2 regions of the Tenuifilum sp. genome follow, and region 2 is predicted to be linked to the other one. Evidence: riboswitches for the same ligand, from Rfam matches in the RefSeq annotation. Region 2 holds a riboswitch; the other holds the start of a gene.
The links. A riboswitch is a leader RNA that binds a small molecule or an ion and turns the genes downstream of it on or off. The one in region 2 is predicted to bind thiamine pyrophosphate.

Region 1: linked by a shared signal. The riboswitch ahead of WHS63_RS08775 (TonB-dependent receptor) and the one ahead of WHS63_RS00425 (sulfide-dependent adenosine diphosphate thiazole synthase) in region 2 are both predicted to bind thiamine pyrophosphate.

Annotation. Positions count from the first base shown of each region.
Region 1 is NZ_JBBFKU010000025.1:28,832-39,438, forward strand. Features, by position in the region: gene WHS63_RS08770 (PAS domain S-box protein) at 1-1,175, shown strand, start outside; TPP riboswitch at 1,599-1,689, shown strand; gene WHS63_RS08775 (TonB-dependent receptor) at 1,780-4,233, shown strand; gene pnuC (nicotinamide riboside transporter PnuC) at 4,427-5,020, shown strand; gene WHS63_RS08785 (thiamine diphosphokinase) at 5,055-5,669, shown strand; gene WHS63_RS08790 (3-oxoacyl-ACP synthase III family protein) at 5,797-6,873, shown strand; gene WHS63_RS08795 (hypothetical protein) at 7,618-7,788, shown strand; gene WHS63_RS08800 (endonuclease/exonuclease/phosphatase family protein) at 8,053-9,117, opposite strand; gene WHS63_RS08805 (hypothetical protein) at 9,129-10,571, opposite strand.
Region 2 is NZ_JBBFKU010000001.1:93,826-104,432, reverse strand. Features, by position in the region: gene WHS63_RS00440 (TonB-dependent receptor) at 1-788, shown strand, start outside; gene WHS63_RS00435 (heavy-metal-associated domain-containing protein) at 812-1,027, shown strand; gene WHS63_RS00430 (heavy-metal-associated domain-containing protein) at 1,043-1,345, shown strand; TPP riboswitch at 1,415-1,507, shown strand; gene WHS63_RS00425 (sulfide-dependent adenosine diphosphate thiazole synthase) at 1,571-2,347, shown strand; gene thiE (thiamine phosphate synthase) at 2,370-2,996, shown strand; gene thiC (phosphomethylpyrimidine synthase ThiC) at 2,968-4,251, shown strand; gene thiD (bifunctional hydroxymethylpyrimidine kinase/phosphomethylpyrimidine kinase) at 4,313-5,065, shown strand; gene mgtE (magnesium transporter) at 5,275-6,666, opposite strand; gene WHS63_RS00400 (hypothetical protein) at 6,981-8,021, opposite strand; gene WHS63_RS00395 (tetratricopeptide repeat protein) at 8,215-8,958, opposite strand; gene WHS63_RS00390 (glycosyltransferase) at 8,969-10,066, opposite strand; gene WHS63_RS00385 (lysophospholipid acyltransferase family protein) at 10,063-10,607, opposite strand, start outside.

The sequences.
Region 1 (10,607 bases), on a different contig from region 2:
TTGTTGAGGCATTGGAAAAGGCTGAGGAGAGCGACAGGCTAAAAACAGCATTTCTGGCTAACATGAGCCACGAAATTCGCACACCCCTAAACGGTGTTATTGGCTTTGCCAAGTTTCTCAGAAACTTCCCTGATACCACGCCTCAGGAGCGCGAGAAATTCCTGGGAATAATTAGCACCAGCGCCGATCATCTCCTTACCCTAATCAACGATATTATTGATATCTCAAAGATTGACGTTGGGCAGCTAACCATTAACCCCGAAGCGGTTAACATTAACGACCTGCTTAACGAGATATACACTTTCTTCTACAACGCAAACCCCGACTTACCCAAGCGTGAAATAGCTTTTAACTACACCACCTCGCTGCCCGACTCCAAGGCCATGGTTAATGCCGACCGCATGCGATTACGTCAGGTTCTTACAAACCTTATAAACAACGCCCTTAAGTTCACCGATAAGGGGAAAGTGGAATTTGGCTACAACATAAATAGCGAAACCAATGAGTTTGAGTTCTTTGTAAGCGATACCGGTATAGGTATTGCCAAGGACAAGCAGGAAATTATTTTCCAGCGTTTCCGTCAGGCCTATACCGATATAACCAAGCAGTACGGTGGTACTGGCTTAGGACTGGCTATCTGCAAATCGTTGGTTGAGCTTATGGGCGGCAGAATATGGGTTGAATCGGAAACGGGCAAGGGCTCCACTTTCCGTTTCACATTACCTATTAATGCTCCTACAACCCAAAATAGGGGAAAGGTTTACGGGTACGAACTCCAGGAACTGAAAAACCTACTCAAAGGCAAATCCATTCTTATTGCCGAGGACGACCCCAACTGCATGTACTACCTAAAAACGGTACTCAAGGACTTTGACATTAACATACTTGAGGCTGATAATGGCCTACTGGCAACTGAGATCCAGTATCAGCATCCCGAGATAGCCGCCATACTTATGGATATCAAAATGCCGGTGATGAATGGCTACGATGCCATTAAAAGGATACGCTCCACCAACGCCCAGGTGCCAATTATTGTGCAAACTGCGCACACCTTCAGCAATGAGCGGGCAATAAGCATAGCCTTAGGCTGCAACCAGTTTATAACCAAACCCATTGACCCAAACTCGCTCTACCAAAGCCTCTACTCAGTATTGAAGGAAAGCCGTAGGGAATAAATTCATAAAATACTTTTTATAGTAAAGCTGTAGCCCGATAGCTTTATTGGAATGTTTATACACATTTCAACCGTATTCCAAACCGCTAAAACCAAACAGCCAAAACCTGACCATGATAAATGAAATTTCCATTTGACGATTTCAAGGTATTTTATTAAGGCTCTAGACTATGAAATATTTTTCAACAGGCATAATCAAAGGCTCTCGGTTTAATGTGATGTTTCGCTAGCGCTCAACATGACAAAAACCAGTTTTACCGGGAAGTTTTTTCCGAAATAATGGGATTAAACAAAACAAAGAGAAACTGGCTTTCTGACACCTTGATTCATACGATGGAGCAATATAAGGCAAGTCCAATTCATTTAGTTTGCTATCTTTTCACCGCTCGCGGTTCACTTCACACTTTTTTTTGCTATCTTTGCAGTTGACTTTTGGGGGTGCCCTTAGGGCTGAGATCATACCCTTTGAACCTGATCCGGGTAATGCCGGCGAAGGGAAAAAGAGTTTGTCAACATCTCACAATTTCCCCCTTTATAGTTATTCAGGATTTGCGGCTTAAATGCCCGAACCTGGTTTATGTTTAACTATTTAAAGGGAAAAAAACATGAAAAAAATTGCATTTGTGCTCTATGCACTTCTGCTTGCAGGTTTTACCATGCAAGCAAATCCTACCGAGAATCTGGGATTTACCATTTACGGACAGATTACCGACACCTACGGCACTCCGTTGGTGGGTGCTACCGTTAAGCTGGAAAACACCTTTTTGGGTACCTTCAGCGGTTTCAATGGGTACTATCGGCTTACACAGGTTCGGCAGGGTAGTTACACCCTTGTTGCCTCGTACCTGGGGTACGAATCCGTTCAGGTTGAGGTTAAGGTTAATGGCGATATGGAGTTGAATCTTGAGCTAAAGCAATCGTCGCAGTACCTCGATGCAGTTGTTGTATCATCAACCCGAGCTTCGAGCCGCATGCCCATTGCACAAACCACGCTCAACCGCCAGGAACTTAAGCAGGCCAACACCGGAGGCGACACGCCCTACCTGCTGGAAATGTTACCATCGGTGGTAGTATCATCGGAAAGCGGCATTGGAATTGGCAACACAGCCTTCCGCATTCGCGGAACCGATCCAACCCGCATTAATGTAACCATTAACGGGGTTCCGCTCAACGATGCTGAATCGCAGGGGGTTTACTGGGTGGATTTACCCGATTTTGCAGCATCGGTCGATAATGTACAGGTGCAGCGCGGGGTTGGAACATCAACCAACGGTGCCCCTGCCTTTGGCGCTAGCGTAAACTTCCAAACCACAACCCTTACCCCTGAGCCTTACGCAGCCGTTGACCTACTTGGCGGGTCGTACAATACCTGGAAAACTTCGGCACGGATTGCTACCGGCCTGATGAAGAACGGGTTCAGCATGGAAGGGCGGTTCTCGCAACTCCACTCCGACGGGTATATCGAACGAGCCAACTCGGATCACAGGTCGATGTTTGTTACTGCAGCCTGGAATGGCGAGCGCAGCCTTATTCGCGCAAATGTTATTCATGGCGAGGAGCATACCGGAATTACATGGGAGGGCACACCCGACTATATGATGAGTACTAACCGCCGCTACAATCCCGCTGGCGAGTATGTTGATGATCAAGGGGTAACCCGCTACTACGACGATCAGAAAGATAATTACTGGCAAACCCACTACCACCTCATGGGTACCCACTCATTCACAAACAACCTAACCGCAAATATCACCCTACACCTAACCGATGGCAGAGGCTACTACGAGGAGTATAAACCCGATCGTAAACTCTCAAAATACGGATTGCCAAACTTTACAATTCGCGATACCATCATTAAACGTACCGACTTTATTCAGCAGAAATGGATGGACAACATCTTTTACGGGGGGATAGCCACAATGCTTTACCGCTCAGGGATATTTGAGTATACATTCGGCGGAGGTTGGAACCGTTACGATGGCGACCATTTTGGAAAAGTTCTTTGGAGTAAAATGAATATCGGTTTACCCAATAAATATGAGTGGTACAGGAACAATGGTGTAAAAACCGACTGGAATATATTCTCAAAGGCTATCTGGCAGGTATCCGATGCCATTTCGGTTTTTGCCGACATTCAGTACAGGGGTATTAGCTATAAGCTAAAGGGAATTGACTCCGATGTAATTGCATTGAACCAGGAACATAGCTGGAATTTCCTGAATCCCAAGGTAGGGGCAACCTATAGCTTTAGCTCAGGGCACGAGGCTTACATCTCGTATGCAATTGCTCACCGCGAGCCCGCCCGCAGCGACCTAAAGGATGCACAAAAGGGCTCAACCGATTTTACTCCTAAGCCCGAAAGGCTGAACGACTGGGAAATTGGCTACCGCATGCGCTTACAAAACCTTTCGGTTGATATCAACTACTACTACATGCTTTACAAGGATCAGCTTGTACTTACTGGCGAGCTCACCGATGTTGGTTATGCCCGAATGGCTAATGTTCCCAATAGCTACCGTACCGGTTTTGAGTTTACCTTTTCCGCTAAACCAGCCAGCTGGTTTAAAATTGACGGAAACACAACCCTGAGCAAGAACATCATCAAGGACTATACAAACTTTGCCAACCTTACCAATAATCCAACCGATTGGAACGACCTGCAATCGCCTGTAGCTGAACCTCTCGGCAACACAACAATATCGTTCTCGCCTTCGCTGGTAGCATTTACACGCTTTACAATTATACCTGTTGAGAATTTTCAGTTTTCGTGGCTAAGCAAGTATGTTAGCAGGCAGTATATCGATAACACCGAAAACAGAAACCGCAGCCTTGATCCTTACTGGGTTAACAACTTTATAACAGAGTATAGTTTAAAGACAAAATCGAATAAATCGATTTTTGCTCAGATTTCGGTGAACAACTTTTTCAATATCAAGTACTCCGCCAACGCCTGGGTATACCGCACACTATTCCAGAGCGGCGATCCTGAGTATGTAAGCATTGGTTACTACCCCCAAGCCGAAAGACATATTATGGTTAGGGTTGGCATCGAGTTTTAATTTGAAAAAATGATGATTAGTAAATGCAAATGTTAAGAGATAGGGAGTTGGTTTTGGCATTCAGGGTAAGAAAGCATTAAAAATCCTGAACTCTAAGAGCAAATTCCCTATCTTTACCTTTTACCCTTTAACCCTTTACCTTTATCCTTTATCCTTTATCCTTTATCCTTATCCTTAAACCTTTATCCTTAAAATGAACTGGCTACAAAACAACTACATTGAGTTAATTGGTGCAATCACCGGCCTTATTTACCTTTACCTTGAGATTAAGCAAAGGGTTTGGCTCTGGCCGCTGGGCATAATAACCTCGGCTTTCTACATCTACATTTTTTACGAGTCGAAGTTTTATGCCGATATGGGCCTGCAGTTTTACTACCTTTTCATAAGTATTTACGGCTGGTACCACTGGTTGTTTGGCGGAGCCGTAAAGGCTAAAAACTCATTACCTGTTACAAACACCCCAAAAAGCAACTACTTGCCTTTACTTGCGGCAAGTGTTGCTTTTTTTGTAATAATCCGGCACATACTAGTTCACTACACCGACTCACCGGTTCCCACAGGCGACTCTTTTACCACAGCGCTTAGCATTACTGCAACCTGGATGCTCGCCCGGAAATACATTGAGCACTGGTGTTTATGGGTGATAGTCAATTCCGTATCGCTTGCTCTATACCTTTACAAGGGACTCTACCCAACATCGGTACTGTTTGTTTTTTACACCACCATGTCGGTTGTAGGATATTACCAGTGGAAAAGGGAAAAATCCAAAACAATAACTCAACCATAAGAACAAATCTTACTCATTTAAAAAAAACAACATTATGAAAGCAGTTATACTGGCCAACGGAGAATTTCCCTCGCATCCAAAACCGCTCAATGAGCTGCTAAATGCCCCATTGCTGGTATGCTGCGATGGCGCCATCGATAGGCTTGAGAATCTTGCCATAACACCCAATGCCCTGGTAGGCGACCTGGATTCCGTTAAGGAGCATCTCAAGCGCAAGTACGAAAGCATACTCTACTACGACCCCGACCAAAACACCAACGACCTTACAAAAGCCGTTAAATGGTGCTTGAACCATAGGATTAAAAACATTGTGATAGTTGGCGCAACCGGAAAGCGTGAGGATCACACGTTGGGAAATATTGGATTGCTATGTAACTACGCCCGAATGGGAGTTAATGTTACCATGCTCACCGATACTGGCATGCTACTACCCTTACTGGCATCTACCAGGATTGACAGCTATGCAGGCCAACAGGTATCAATCTTTTCGCCAAACAATCAAACTGTAATTTACACCAAGAACCTAAAATACCCGATTGTAAACCAAACTTTGCCGGAACTATGGATGGGAACGCTGAACGAGAGTCTAGGCGACTGGTTTGAGTTAACCTTTTCACCCGGCCCAGTAATAATTTACAAGAAATACTAAATTTTAATTTATAACCATCCTATCATTCTATATATCATTATATTAGTAATTTTAACCTTTGATTAATTTTGATTTTAGTTTCATTTTATTACTTTTACAGCGGGACTAATCAAACGTTTATTGTATTATGAAACACTTAAATTCCGTAATCACCGGAACGGGTAGCTATGTGCCAACCGTTCGGGTTAGTAACCGTGAGTTCGCCCGCCATACATTTTACAACAAGGACGAAACCGCCATCGAAACGCTGGTCGACGAGGTAATTTCAAAGTTCAAGGACATTACCGGCATTGAGGAGCGACGCTGGGTAACCGACGATTTATGTGCATCGCACATAGGCGCCATAGCAGCTGAGCAGGCAATTGCCGCAGCCGGAATCGACCGTGAAACCATTGACCAAATTATTGTGGCTCACAACTTTGGCGATGTAATGCATGGAACCATTCAAACCGACATACTGCCAAGCTTGGCGTCTAGAATAAAGCACCATTTGGGGATTAAAAACCCAGCGTGTATCCCATACGATATACTTTTCGGGTGCCCGGGATGGGTACAGGGCGTTATTCAGGCCGATTCCTACATTAAATCGGGGCTGGCCAAACGCTGCCTGGTAATTGGAGCCGAAACCCTATCGAGGGTGATTGACAAGCACGACCGCGATTGTATGATATTTGCCGATGGAGCTGGCGCCACAATTGTTGAAGCACTGGAGGAGGATGAAAAAAGAGGCGTTATATCAACAGCAATGATGTCGCATACGGTTAATGAGGCTTTTTACCTTTACCTGGGCAAATCGTACCACCCTGAGGCCGACCCTACCATTCGCTACATCAAAATGGAAGGCCGAAAAATATACGAGTACTCGCTTGTTAACGTACCAGTTGCTATGAAAGTGGCTATGGATAAATCGGGGATTGATCCCAAGGAACTTAAAAAGGTAATGATCCACCAGGCAAACGAAAAAATGGACGAAGCCATTGTTCAACGTTTTATCCGCCAGTGCAAGATTGACAAAACCACAACCGAACTCATGCCTATGATGATAAAGGAATTGGGCAACAGCTCAGTGGCAACGGTTCCCACCCTTTACGACCTAATCCTGCGAGGGGAACTACCCGAACACAGAATAGGGAAAGGTGATGTTATAATGTTTGCATCGGTTGGTGCAGGAATGAATATTAACGCAATAGTTTACAAACAGTAATAAGTATTACAGCCGGACTAATTGCTAGAGGAATGAGGCGGAATAGGTGGAATGTGATGGAGTTAAATGAAGTTAGAGGAAGGTCAAATTCGTTAAACGTGAACCGTGAACCGTTAAACGGGATAGAAAAATATGTAATACCCACAGTCATTCCGAAGGATAAAGGTTAAAGGATAAAGGCAGCTAAAGGTTCTTTTAAGAACAACGGTTTACGAACAACGGATCACGAACAACGATCAACTAATCCCCTCATCCCCTCTTTTGGCGAATCACCTTCATGTAACTTGCTACCAGCCCCGTAGGGGCTAAGTATTTGTAACTCCATACCTACACCCACGTGTATAGCGATGCACGCAATGGCATTCCACAGAGCAACGGTGAAGCTTTGCATCGCAAATGAAGAGCATGATAAAGAACGATAAAAGGCATTAAGGGCATAAAGGGACAAAGAGATGCTTCGGCTAGCTCAGCATGACAATGTGAGTGAGGGGTCAGTGATGTTGTCATTCCGAGTTAGTCGAGGAATCTCCTTCTTGTTTCCAGTGGCCAGCCACGTAGGGGCGGAACATTTGTAACTCCATACCTACACCCTCGTGTATAGCGATGCAGGCTAGGACTTTCCAAAAAGCAAAACTGAAACTTTGCATCACAAAGGAAAAGCATGGCAAAGAACCATTCACATGTTCTTTCTTGTCATGATACAAGAAAGAACCAAAGAAAATCAAGGCTGAAAAGCCTAACCCGATGGATGCCCCGTGGGTGGAACTGCCACGCGATACAATTCGCCACGCCTGCGGCCTGGCTCATGTGGTATCGCTTACTAGACCCACCGCCACGTTCCACCCCCGACCCATTGCCGGGTCAGGCTTTTATGCCTATGCTTTCTTCTTACGCTCCATTCCCTCTCAGGGATAGGGGTTGGGTTGAGGTTAAAAAAGTGAACGCGTCTTCCAGACGCGTTCGAGCAAGGGGAAGCATTCATCACAAAGCGAAGAGTACAGCAACTGTTGGTAGCACGGATTACAAATCCGCGCTAGCGGGTATTTGGTGGAGTTAGAGGAAAGTTAGAGGAATAGTAAAAAATGAACAGTTAAACCCAAGTACAATGAATTAACAGATTTTTTCTATTATTTATCTAGGTTAAGAGAGAGAGGAAGCACGCAGCACTGGCGTGCTTTTTTATGGCTGATTCCCGAGCAGGTCGATATAAACCGGGAGGTGATCGCTGAAACCACCATGGTAACGGTACCCAACGAATGTTCGGAAAGGCCTATTACCACTGTACTGCTTATCGGGCTCAAGCAGCTGATCGCTTTCAAAAACCGCCGCCTTTTGCGGCGTGGTGTATAACCTATGTTTTCCGCTTAAAAGGCTTTGCGACACAATAATTTGATCAATAATTCCCCATGTACCCTGGTACTTATAACTTCCAAAACCACGGCTTTTAAGAATAGCAGCAATGTTAATTAACCCCGATGGGCAGTTGGGGTCGTTCCGTTCACTTGCTCCCAAGCCTTCAACCACCGGGGCGCTCTCTGGCTCATCGTTCAGGTCGCCCATTACAAGTATTCGGGCTTGAGGGTAGAAAACCCTTATTGAGTCGATCTTGCGCTTGAGAGTACTTGCAGCGGCAAACCTGCCGCTTTCCGATTCCAGCTCGCCACCATACTTGGATGGCCAATGGTTTACAAAAACATGTAGAGTATCGCTTCCCAGCATACCGCTTACATAGAGAATCTCACGCGTTTTACGCGCCGAATCATCAGGAAAAACAACAGGGACAAACTCACGCTCCTGAACCTTAAACCTATCGGGGCGGTAAAGCAGAGCCACGTCGATTCCGCGAGGGTCAGGCGACTCACGGTGGACCACTCTGTACTCAAACTTGCTGAGTGGGGTATCGTTTACAAGCTTGTGGAGCACAAAACCATTTTCAACCTCGCAAAGGCCAACCAGCACAGGAGGATCGAATTCACCTACGGCCATTATTACCTTGTAAATACCATTGATTTTTGTCTCCATCTTGTTCCATGTCCAATAGCGCTGGCCAGTGGGGGTGAACTCATCGTCGCGGGTTAGCGAGTCGTCGAATGGGTCAAAAAGATTCTCGACATTATAGAACATCACCCTATGCCTTGATGTGGCCTGGTTTTGAGCAAGCATTATAATGGGCAAGCCTGCTAAACAGACTAAAAAAACAAGCCTAAACAGGCAAAAAACTCGGTGTTGTAGGCTGCGTTTCATTCTCCAGAGGTTTACTCAACACGTTCAAAGGCTCCCAAATCGGGTTTACCATCGGCAAGTCGGTTAACACCCTTTAAGTCGACAGGAAAACCCGTGGCAATAGTAATGTCACCTATGTCCTTTGCTGGGCTAAGGGTATCGAGCTCAAAATTCCACTTGGCAACATCCTTAAACCTGGGGTCTTCGCGAATAACCCGGGTAAAATGCTCAGGGTCATTCAGGTTGTAGGTTGAAGGCACCCTAAGGATACAGTCGGAAAAAGAGTAATTGAAATTAGCATTAACCGGTTGGCCATTATACTTATAATCCAGCCCTAACTCATTGGATATGCTACCATAAATAATAGAATTAAAGAATGATGCCTCGTTCAAATCGCGGGGTTCAACCAGAACCGGCCCACCAGGAACAAGTTGGTATGTATAGTAGTTGTTGAGCAGGAGCGCAGGCCCTTTCCTGAACATGTAGTCGCCCCAGTAGTTAGATATTGTGGTATGGTAAAACCGGTAAGCCCCCCCAAGGGTAAGAGCCACACTTGAGTAGGCAGCATTGTAAAAAAGGCAGTTGTCAACCTCCAGCTTTGCCCCACGGGCAAGCAGGTTAACGTAACTGGAATTGCCTATTTTGGAGTGCGAGAGCACAAGGGTTGGCACACCCGGTGTAAAGCAGGTATCAACCATCAACCCAATAATGGCATTCCTAATATCAGCCCAAGAAATGGAGTTATTCCGGGAGCCTGCACTCAACCACACCCCACCCCATTGTCCGCCCTTGTCAAAGTAAAACTTTTCCAATCTATCGCCCTGCATGGTTACTGGCAAGCTAGCCGAACCTTCAACCTTTAGGGTTCCCGCTACTACAAACTGTGCGTTGTTATGGAAGTGTAATCGTGCCCCAGCAGGAATGGTAAGGGTAGCATTCTTATCCACAAAAAGGTAATCGTAAATCAGATGGGGTTTATTAACGGGGAAAACCGAATCGGCTTCAATGGTTACTCCGTTATGCATGTAAACATCCTGCCCCCAGGCAACCAGCTTAACATCCTGGACGTTAGTATTGGTAACAAAAACAATGGAATCAGGTATTAGCAAGGGTGCATCGCCAAGGGTAGGGTTAACGGTTACTTCAACCATAACAAAAAGGCTATCGCCGGAACGTAAAGGAATATCGTTCACCAATGGGCCTGGGCGTCCGTCAACATTTATTCTGTATGCCGACGTGCTGCCACCAGCCAACGATACTGACGAAATCCGCACATCGCTTTTACTCCTGTTGTAAACCTTTAGGTAACGGGTTGATGAACCAATGGTGGTAAACACGGTATCGAACAGCACCGTATCCGTGCTAAAGGTTAACTTGATTGATGGGCTGGACGAAAAGTTATCGTTTTCGCACGACCACAGCGCCAACAAAAACAGAATGATAACTAAAAACCGATTTAATACCTTTTTAAACATCAACAAAAAAATATTTTTCTACTTTTGGTAAAAACT
Region 2 (10,607 bases):
CCCGTTTCCACGGAATGGTAAAACCAGTTTCAACCTTAACCATTAGGTTCAGCGCAGGTAAAGGTTACAGATCGCCAAATTTCATTGCTGAGAACTCAAACCTATTGGTGAGTTCACGGAACCTGGTAGTAGAGGAAAATCCAAGAATTGAAGAAGCCTGGAATGCCGGGATTAGCATGAATCAGAAATTCAAATTTTTGGATCAAAACTATAGTTTAACTGCCGATTATTACTATGTATGGTTCGAAAATCAGTTTATTGCCGATATCGACAGGGATAACAGTACGGTTTACTTCTACAATCTGAAAGGTAAATCGTACTCAAATACCCTACAGATAGAACTCTCGGGAGAGCCAATTAGAAACCTACAGTTTACCTTAGCATATAGAATAAACGACGTGAAACAAACCATTAACGATACGTTAAAGCAAAAGCCACTTGTAAGCCGCAACAAAGGTTTGTTTACTGCTGGTTACAAAACCCCATCGCGTAAGTGGCAGTTCGACTATACCATTCAGTATAACGGCAGCGGAAGACTCACTAAAGGATTTGGTCTATATCAAGAAACCGTTTACAACCCCTACATTACCATGAATATTCAGGTAACCAAGCTGTTTCGTAAATTTGATTTCTACATAGGCGTTGAGAACCTTACAGGCTTCACGCAGAAAGATCCTATTGTATCGTGGGAAAATCCGTGGAGCTCAACATTTGACGCCTCGCAAATTTGGGGCCCCTTAACAGGTCAAAAATTTTATGCCGGATTTAGAATGTCCATCTGGAAATAGTGTAAACCTTAATATAAACTACTATGATGACAGTAAAACTTAAAGTGAAAAACATGAAATGTATGGGTTGTGTTAACACCATACTGGGAAATCTACCTGCATCCATTAAAGGGATTGCAAATGTGAAAGCCGATTTGGTTACCCAAACGGTAACCTTTGACTATGATAACGATAACGACTTAGAACTTGCGCTGGCAAAGCTAAATGAACTTGGCTATCCGGCTGAGAAATGGGATTAACTAATAAAAATTGATATGAAGAAAATTATTACAATGGTTGTAATACTGCTTGGACTAGCAGTGTTAACCACTCAAGCTCAGAAAGTTGAGATTAAGACAGTTACCTTCGAGGTAAATATGCATTGCCAATCGTGCAAAGCAAAAATTGAGCGCGATATTGTTTTTGAGAAAGGGGTAAAAGAGGTTGAAGCAACACTCGACAAGAAGTTGGTGACCATCAAATACGATGCAACCAAAACCGACCCCGAAAAAATTGCCAAAGCAATTGAGAAACTTGGTTACACCGCAAAGGTAGTGGAAACCAAGCAAAAAGGTTAATTACCATTCTTGTTGAAAAATTTTAAACGGAAACCAAACAACGTTTTCCGTTTTTTTCTACATTTGCATATACAAAACTAGGGGTGCCTGAGTAAGGCTGAGATAATACCCTTACAACCTGAACAGGATAATACCTGCGTAGGGAAGTTTTGAGGTTCGCTCATTACAGCTATTACCCAAGTTGCATCTCCTAGTTTATAATGTTTAACTAAAAACTTATAAGCTATGGAGTATCAAATTTCAAGTGGAATTGTGGATTCGTACTTCCACAAATTCAAAAAAATCCTTAATGTAGATGTTGCCATTGTGGGAGGAGGCCCTTCGGGCCTACTTGCAGCTTACTACCTTGCAAAAAACGGCCAGAATGTAGTGCTGTTTGAACGCAAGTTAGCCCCTGGCGGGGGAATGTGGGGCGGTGCTATGATGTTTAACGAAATTGTAATACAGCACGAAGCCCTTCATATAGCTAAAGAATTAGGAATTGACCATAAGATTTACACCGAGGGACTATATGTAGTTGATTCCCTTCAAGCCACTTCTGCCTTAATTTACCACGCCAGCAAAGCCGGAGCAACTCTAATGAACTGCATATCAGTTGAAGATGTTGTGATTCAGGATAAACGAGTGGGCGGTGTTGTAATCAATTGGGCACCAGTACATCGTGAAAAGTTACACGTTGACCCGATAATTGTAGTCTCGAAAGCAGTGCTCGATGCAACTGGGCACGATTGCGAAGTAGCGAAAATCCTAGAACGAAAAAACGGTATCCGCTTGAACACTCCAACAGGAGGAGTTGTTGGTGAACGCAGCATGAGTGTTGATGAAGCTGAACGAACAACCCTTGAAAATACAAAAGAGATATATCCGGGACTATTTGTGTCGGGTATGGCTGCCAATGGAGTGAGCGGGAGTTTCCGGATGGGACCCATTTTTGGAGGTATGCTACTTTCGGGTAAGAAAATCTCCGAAATCATTTTAAAATCAATTCACACATTGGTATAGTATGAGTAAAACGCCTTTGGGAATGGGGCTGTATGTAATAATTACACGCCCCACCCTTCCCTATTCGCATATTGCAGAGCAGTGTGTTAAGTTAGGCATCAAAATGCTACAGCTGCGTGAAAAACATTTGGACGACAAGGAGTTGCTTCGTGTTGCCCGTGAAATCAGAAACATTACTCGAGGCACCTGCACCCATCTGGTCATAAACGATCGCCCCGATATTGCAGCACTTTGCGATGCCGACTACCTACATTTAGGGCAAGATGATATTTCAATTGAAGACGCCCGGAAGATTGTGGGTAATATGAAGATTGGTCTATCAACCCATTCCATTGAGCAAGCCAAAGAAGCTATAAAGAAAAAACCTGACTATATTGGGTTTGGCCCCATTTTCCCAACAAATGCCAAAGCCAAACCCGATCCTCCCGTGGGTACTACTCAATTGAAACAGGTGGTTGACTTTTCAACCGTACCAGTTGTAGCCATAGGCGGAATCTTTCCTGAAAATCTCGACCTCGTTCTACAAACTGGTGTTACAAGCGTTGCCATGGTACGACACCTAATGCAAACTGAATTTTTTAATGAATGTGCTAAAATGACAATTGAAAAAATCAATGCTTATGTACACGCAGCTACAATATGCCAATAGAGGGGTTGTTACCCCTGAAATGGAACAAGCCGCCCTTCACGATGGAGTATCACCAAACTGGTTATGCTCACAAATATCATCGGGGAGGTGCGTATTACCCAAGAATATAAACCGAACCTTTAAGGCTCGCGCAATAGGCGAAGGCTTATCAACAAAAGTAAATGCTAACATCGGAACTTCCGGTAAACGTTGCCACATTGACGAGGAACTTGATAAACTAAATGTGGCGGTAAAATACGGTGCCGACTCAGTTATGGACTTATCAACAGGGGGCGACCTCCATCAAATATTACAAAAAGTACTTAAGCATTCACCCGTGATGGTTGGAACAGTACCCATATATACTGTAGTGGCTCGAAAAGATATTGCTCCTGACTCCGACAAAGCACTCTTTGATCCTGAAGAAATATTCACCGAAATTGAGACCCAAGCCAAAATGGGCGTAGATTTTATGACATTGCATTGCGCTATTACCAAAAGCAGTATTCGGTTTTTTGATACATTCAAACGCACAACCGGTATAGTTAGCCGGGGAGGTTCATTGATATACAAGTATATCAAAACAACCGGATTAGAGAATCCCCTTTACGAACATTACGATAGAATTCTGGAAATCTGTCAAAAATATGATGTTACCATTAGTTTAGGGGATGGCTTACGCCCGGGTTGCGGTGCCGACGCTAACGACCCGATTCAAATTGAGGAACTCTTGGTTCAAGGCGAACTAGTTCAACGGGCAAGGGCAAAAGGAGTTCAGGTTATGGTTGAAGGGCCTGGGCATATGCCGCTAAACCAAATTGAAATGAACATGAAATTGATGAAACGCGTTTGCGATGGCGCCCCACTTTACGTGCTAGGCCCTTTAACCACCGATGCTGCAGCAGGATATGACCATATTGCCGGAGCAATTGGAGGTGCAATTGCCGCAACACATGGTGCAAACTTCCTTTGCTATGTTACCCCAGCCGAACACCTTTGTCTTCCAACTACCGAAGATGTAAAGCAGGGTGTAGTTGCCAGCCGTATTGCAGCCCATTCGGCCGATGTGGCAAATGGATTACCTTTAGCGGTAATAAACGACCTTAAACTTTCGCAGGCCCGTTATAGTTTGAACTGGGGAAAGATGTTTGACTTCATGCTCGAACCCGAACTTGCCCGTAAACGAAAGGACGAATCGGAAAGCAAAACTGACGACTACTGCACCATGTGCGGCGAACTTTGTGCCATGAAAACATACAAGGAAACCCACAACTAATTTGTTTAACCCCAAGTTAGCCCTGTAATATTTACAGGGCTAACTAAAAATCGCTTTTATTATGGTTAATATTTGTTGTATTGCAGCACACGATTCCAGCAATGGTGCTGGTATTACTAGAGACTGTATAGTTGCTCACGATTTTGGTATTTGGGCACACCCTGCCATTACTGCCATTACAGCACAATCGTTTGAGCATGTGGAACAGATATGGCCTTTACCCCCTAATCAACTCGGCAATCAACTTGAAAGTATAGCGAAAAATTTTTCCCTTTCGGCCATCAAAATCGGAATGCTTTATTCACCTGAAAATGTAAATGTTACAGCCAATTTCCTCAGAAACCAAATAAATGTGCCCATAATAGTTGACCCTGTAATTGTTTCGAGCGGAGGTGAACCCCTGATTACTGACCAAGCGCTTAATTTGATAACCGAAAAAATTTTACCCTTAGCCAGTCTGATTACGCCCAACCGATATGAACTTGAAACTTTAACCAATCGAAAGGTAATGAACTTTAACGATGCCTTTAATGCAGCACAAGCATTGGCTGAAAAGTATAAATGCAGGATTCTATTAAAGGGTGGTCATTTTGAAGGAACTATTCTTAACGACTTTATTATTGGGGGAGGCGAAACTATTGAGGTATCTCATGAACGGAGAAAATACGAATACAGCCATGGGAGTGGCTGCGTTCTTTCTACGGCTTTGACGTGCTCTCTAGCCTTAGGATATGACAACAAGCAAGCGCTTAGCCATGCGGTGAACTATACCATTAAATATTTCGACAGTATAAATATCTCAATGATACATTAAACCCGAATTAGATATATGAAACACCCATGTAAGGCAGCTTACACAAACGAGCTTGCGAGTTCACCGAAGGTAAACACAGATGAACAAACTATGGATGTTCCATCCGCTCAATAAAGATTGTTAAAAGCAAAATAGTAACGTGTTAGTAATTAATAATATAAATATTTTGTACGGATGAAAATGTGTAAGATGCGTTCATAGAATTCAGACTATAAGCCCAACATTAGCACTGCTGTCCCAAAATAAATTAGCAGTCCGGTAATATCGACAATGGTAGTAATTGCTGGGCTAGCAGCAACAGCGGGGTCACCACCAAAGGCTTTGACGCCTAATGGAATAAGAGCCCCAATTATTGTGGCTGTTACCACTTGCAGCATAAGCGCAATGGTTATGGTTATTGCTATTGCGAGTAATGAAAACTGGCTTGGAATTGTGGTTTCCCAAGAGAGGAAAAGAATTTTCAGAAAAGCAATTATTCCTAAACACACCGCAATAAGAACTGATACCCTAAATTCTTTCCATATTACTTTAAACCAGTCGCGAACGCTCAATTGTCCCAAAGCCAATGCACGTACAACAACAGTTGCCGCTTGGCTACCTGCATTGCCACCGGTGTCGGCAACCATTGGCATATAGAGCGCCAGGATAATCAGTTTTTCCATTGCCGATTCAAACCGATGCACTATCATACCCGAAATAACACCAACAGCAGCTAACGAAGTAATCCAAACCACTCTTTTTTTGAAGTGTGTCCATACGCTTGTTTCTTCATAGTTCAAATCCTCCTCCTGGGGAATAATGCCCATGAATTTCTCCATATCCTCGGTATGCTCGGCACGAATAACCTCAATGGCATCATCGTGGCTTACAATACCAAGCAATTGGCCTTGCTGGTTAACAACCGGTATGGCCACCAAATCGTATTTCTCAATTTTAAAAGCAACGCTTTCCCTATCCTCATCAACATAAGCCACAACAAAATCGCGATAAACAATATCCACTATTTTGGTTCCGGGTTCTGCCATTATAAGGCGCTTTAGTGATACAAAACCCTGAAGCACCATGTTTGAGTCAACCACATAAACATAGTAGATCATTTTTTTGGAAGGCGCATCCTTACGGATTTTAGCCATGGCTTGCTCTACTGTCATGTCGATGCGTACCGTAGCAAAATCGGTACTCATGATACCTCCGGCGGTATCTTCGGGGTATGCGCTCAAACGAATTACCTCCTCGCGGCTTGCCTTATCAAGAAAGGGTAAGATAAGAGTTTGCTGTTCGGGTTCAAGTTTGCGATAAAAATCGATCCTATCCTGAGAGTTCATCCCGCTGAAAATCTTGGCAAAATGTTTCAGCGAAAGCTTTTGGAATATCTCCATTTGCAGCTCGTAGGGAAAATCGGCAAAAATCAAACCCTGCTCTTCGGGGCTGAACTGCTTAAAAAGTTCAATGAGTTCATCAACAGGTTTGCTTTTTAGGTAAGCCGCAACATCAACAACCGGCATCTTTTCGAGCCTATCGACTAATTGTTCAGCCGGAACGTTCTTTAATCTTTCTTCAACTGTCTGTTCGATCTCTTCAAAATAGGTTTCCTTTGTCATACCTCTAAACTTTTTTATGCCCCACCAATGAGCCAAGGCATGGTTAAACAAATGCAGCTTGTTAACCGCAATTTTCTATTGGTTCTATGAACAAAGGAAAGATTTGTGTATTTGGAACTTTTCCTCTGCCCTACTGAACCGCCATGCAAATCCTGCATAGGCGTTATCCAATAAAGCAGGGATTGACGCGCTATGCTATGGGATTATCATTAAACATAATCTACTCGCGTCAGGATCCATATATTTTTCGGATTGGTTTGCGTGCAAAAGTAAAAACATTTTACATTCAATGAACCTTAGATGATTTAAAAAAATTAAAAATTCGCTCCAAAGCTAACGTACAGCATAGTCTTTTCGGGTGCGGTAAAATGACGAAGATTTACGGAGCAACTCAGATTCTTTATAGGGCTATAGTGTATTCCGGCTAGTATGAAATGAGAGCGACTAAGGTTAAGCGGTGCTGAATGGTTTATGTAATCGTATCGGGTTAAAACATCAACTTTTGATGTAACCGAATAGCTAAAAAACGACGAAATGCCCCAATAATCGGAATTCTGTGTAAAACCATAATTTTTAACGCCATTATACTCTGCAGCCAAGCGGTAACGCTTGCCTTTAAAGCCTGCAAAAACAGAGAGGGCGCTCCTGTTGTAATCACCGGAAGCGTTTTTGGGTGCAGCCGAAAAATCGGAGTAAACCTTTACTATTGCTCCGTTAATAGGATAGTATTCCACATTGAGGGAGTAAAGGAATTTTGAATCGCTATCCTGCTGCTTAAAAGGGCCATCGCCATTGGTAACTGATAGTTGAGCCAGAAACTTGCTTTGATACTTTAAATCGACCTGAGCCCCAAAATCGGCAGGGTTTCCGTAACGATGAACCTCCTGAAAGGTGAAGTAGATATACCTGTAACCCCAAAACCTGTCCTGCGTGGTTAAGTACTGGGTGTTTAGCAGTTGCCCAACACGCAAATCGATAAACGATATTGGCGAATACTTAATCTCCGCCATTTTAAGAAATGCGGTATATCGACTTCCCTCATTGTAGCTAACATTCAATGGCTCCCCCAGGCTATCGGTTACGGAAATATTATTTGTTGTTCGGGTTACATCGTAAACTAATGTGGCCTTGAACCTGTCGTTAAGCGTAGCAGAGTATCCCAAAAGCGCCGTGGGCATTTCAAAAGCGCTGCTAGGCTTGTTACTACCAGTAAGCGTGCTGTAGAACGATGTAAAAATATTTGCCCAAACCTTTTGCTTTAACTCGCTTTCAGATGGCTTTACCTTTAATGAGTCCTGTGCAAGGGAATTTACCGTTACTAATGCAGATGCAAAAAACAATACTAATGGTCGCATACCAAAATTTTTCCTACGAAGGTAGGAATTTATGCAGTTAATCTAAAATGTGCTAGTTATATATTATTATGGAACGCTGATAAACACTGATAAGATGATAAACACAGATAAGTACAACCCATTAGTTCAACGTTGTGTGGGTCAATCAAATTAAAAATATGATTTTATGCAAAACACCTAGTATTTCCTTTCCTTACACCTTTGGTAACAGTTCCTCCCTTACCCACTTGTAGTTAGGCTCCATGCCGAGAATCGTTAGGTAGATTTTTTTAGCTAAATCTTTATTTCCGGCCTTTTGTGCAGCTAGTCCCATTTGGGTATATGTGTTTATATACCACCATTTCTGGGGCTTACTCACCGGGTTTTCTTTTTCAATTAGCTCAATTGCTTTACGGTAAAGCTCAACCGCCTCGGTTGGGTTGCCTCCCACAATTGAGGGTGCGTAGTGCCGTGCGTTTCCCTTTTCGATAAGCGCAAAGTAATTGGTGGGGTTTAACGCCAACGCCTCGTCGATTAGCGATGCGCTTTTAGGCCCAAGAAAAGGCGCTTTGTAGGGGCTTATTGAAATCCGATAAGCCAACAGGGCTGCCTGCATGGCTTTGGCAGTTGATTGGTAGGTAGGTATGCTGGCTAAAATATTGGCCTGCTTTTCGGCTTTATCAATAAGTTGCTTTGCTATGCTTGTTTGGTTTACACCCAGCAGGTATCCAATATAGCCATACTGTGCATGTAAAAGTCGAAATCGATTTGATGCAGAAGGATTTTTTGAAACTATAGCCTCAAGTTCACTTAACACCTTACCCCAATCGGCCATGTTACCGGAAATAAAAGCAACATAGAGCCGGTGGTCGAAATCATCGTTAATACTTGCCATTAACGGTTGCTGATTAAGCAACAAAATGGAAAAGATGGCAACTAACAAAAATCCTTTAGCCATAGAAATGCTATTATATTTTTCTTCCCTTCCATATCAGAGTTCCCCGTTTACGATTTTTTTCCCAGCGTATCACCATTTGCAGGAATGAAATCTGTTGATATGGAAAAAGTATAACAGCTTTAAAAACATTTTGTTTGGATAAGTCAGCAATAAACAAACGCGCCATTATGACCGAAAAAAAGTAAGTAAAAACCAACGGGAAAGGCATGAAAAACATAACCAGGAAAGGCCCTAATGTGGTAATGGCAGCAAAGCTGAACATTACATTCCTATTGCCGCCAAAAAATTCACAAACGTTTTTTGAGAAACCCTCAATGGCATCGCTACCGCTAGCATACATCCTACAGCGTATATCGCCTGGTGTACCAAGCAGTGTGGAAATACGATACCTCAATCGTTTCATTTCTCTGGCAATTAGGATATCCTCTACCGGATTGCTTCTATATATTTCATGGAAACGATGTTTACGGTAGGTTTCTGCCTTAAACATCATCATTTGACCATTGGCAGCCGAAAGTGACCGACGACGGCTCCACAAAACGAGCTTTAAGGGCAATAACGACAGTAATATCCACTGCATTACAGGAACAGTGATGGCCTCACCAAATGAGCCTAGCACCTGGTATGGGAAAAACGATAGTAGATGAAGTTTCTTATGCTGCATGTAAGCCAAGGCTTGCCCCACAAAACTTTTCTCCACCCTAACATCGGCGTCAAGGAATAAAAGGTAATTACCATTTGCCTGTAAGGCAAGCTGATGACAGGCATTATTTTTCCCCAGCCAACCCTCTGGCAAACCACTGCCGTTTATCAACCTAAATCGGTTATCGGCCTTCACAAACTGCTCAACAATTTTACCGGTGGCATCGGTTGATAAATCGTTGTAAACAATTACCTCAATATTGGTATAGCTTTGCGATTGCAAATCGGCAAGCAGGTTTTGAATATTTGCCTCCTCATTGCGTGCAGGAATAAGCACTGAAACGGTTTCGGACGATATTATCGGATAGCTCTGCAGGTAGGGTTGAGTAAAGTAGTTGAAAAGCGCAACCAAAAACCGAATAATTGCAAAAATTACAATAGGAAGCACTAGGTAAAACAGTATCATTGTCTGTGTATTTTGTCCTGTTTGTGAATGCTCTGTTTTAGGAATAGATTATAGGTAAGCTGGAATTGAGTTAAGCTAAAATCCTGTAGCCGCTCATATTCTTGTATATATATGGTTAGCGATGGTTTTGGGTAGGCGTAGTAGTCAATAAGATTGGCGCACATCAGCAGCCTGAAGTTGTCCGATTGCTCCACTATACGTTCAATACCCTTTTGGAACTCAAGTGCCATGTGATGCTGGCTATACAGTTTGCCTTGAGGATAAAAAACTAATAGGTTATTGGGTTGTTTTATAACCTCAGTGGCAAACCTTAAGCTCTCAAGCATTCCTTTTGATGTGGGAGCAATGGAAAAAGCACCCAGTTTTGCAAAAAAACGATGCCTGCTAAGCTCACTTTCGAGCATCATCAGGTAAAACTTTTTGTGTAGCAGCATGGTATTAAGCTTCCATGCAAAAAAACCATCCCACCAGCTAAAATGGTTTGGTACAAGTAAAATTGGGCGATTATCAGGAACAAAATCGCCCTCAATTCGGATTTCCC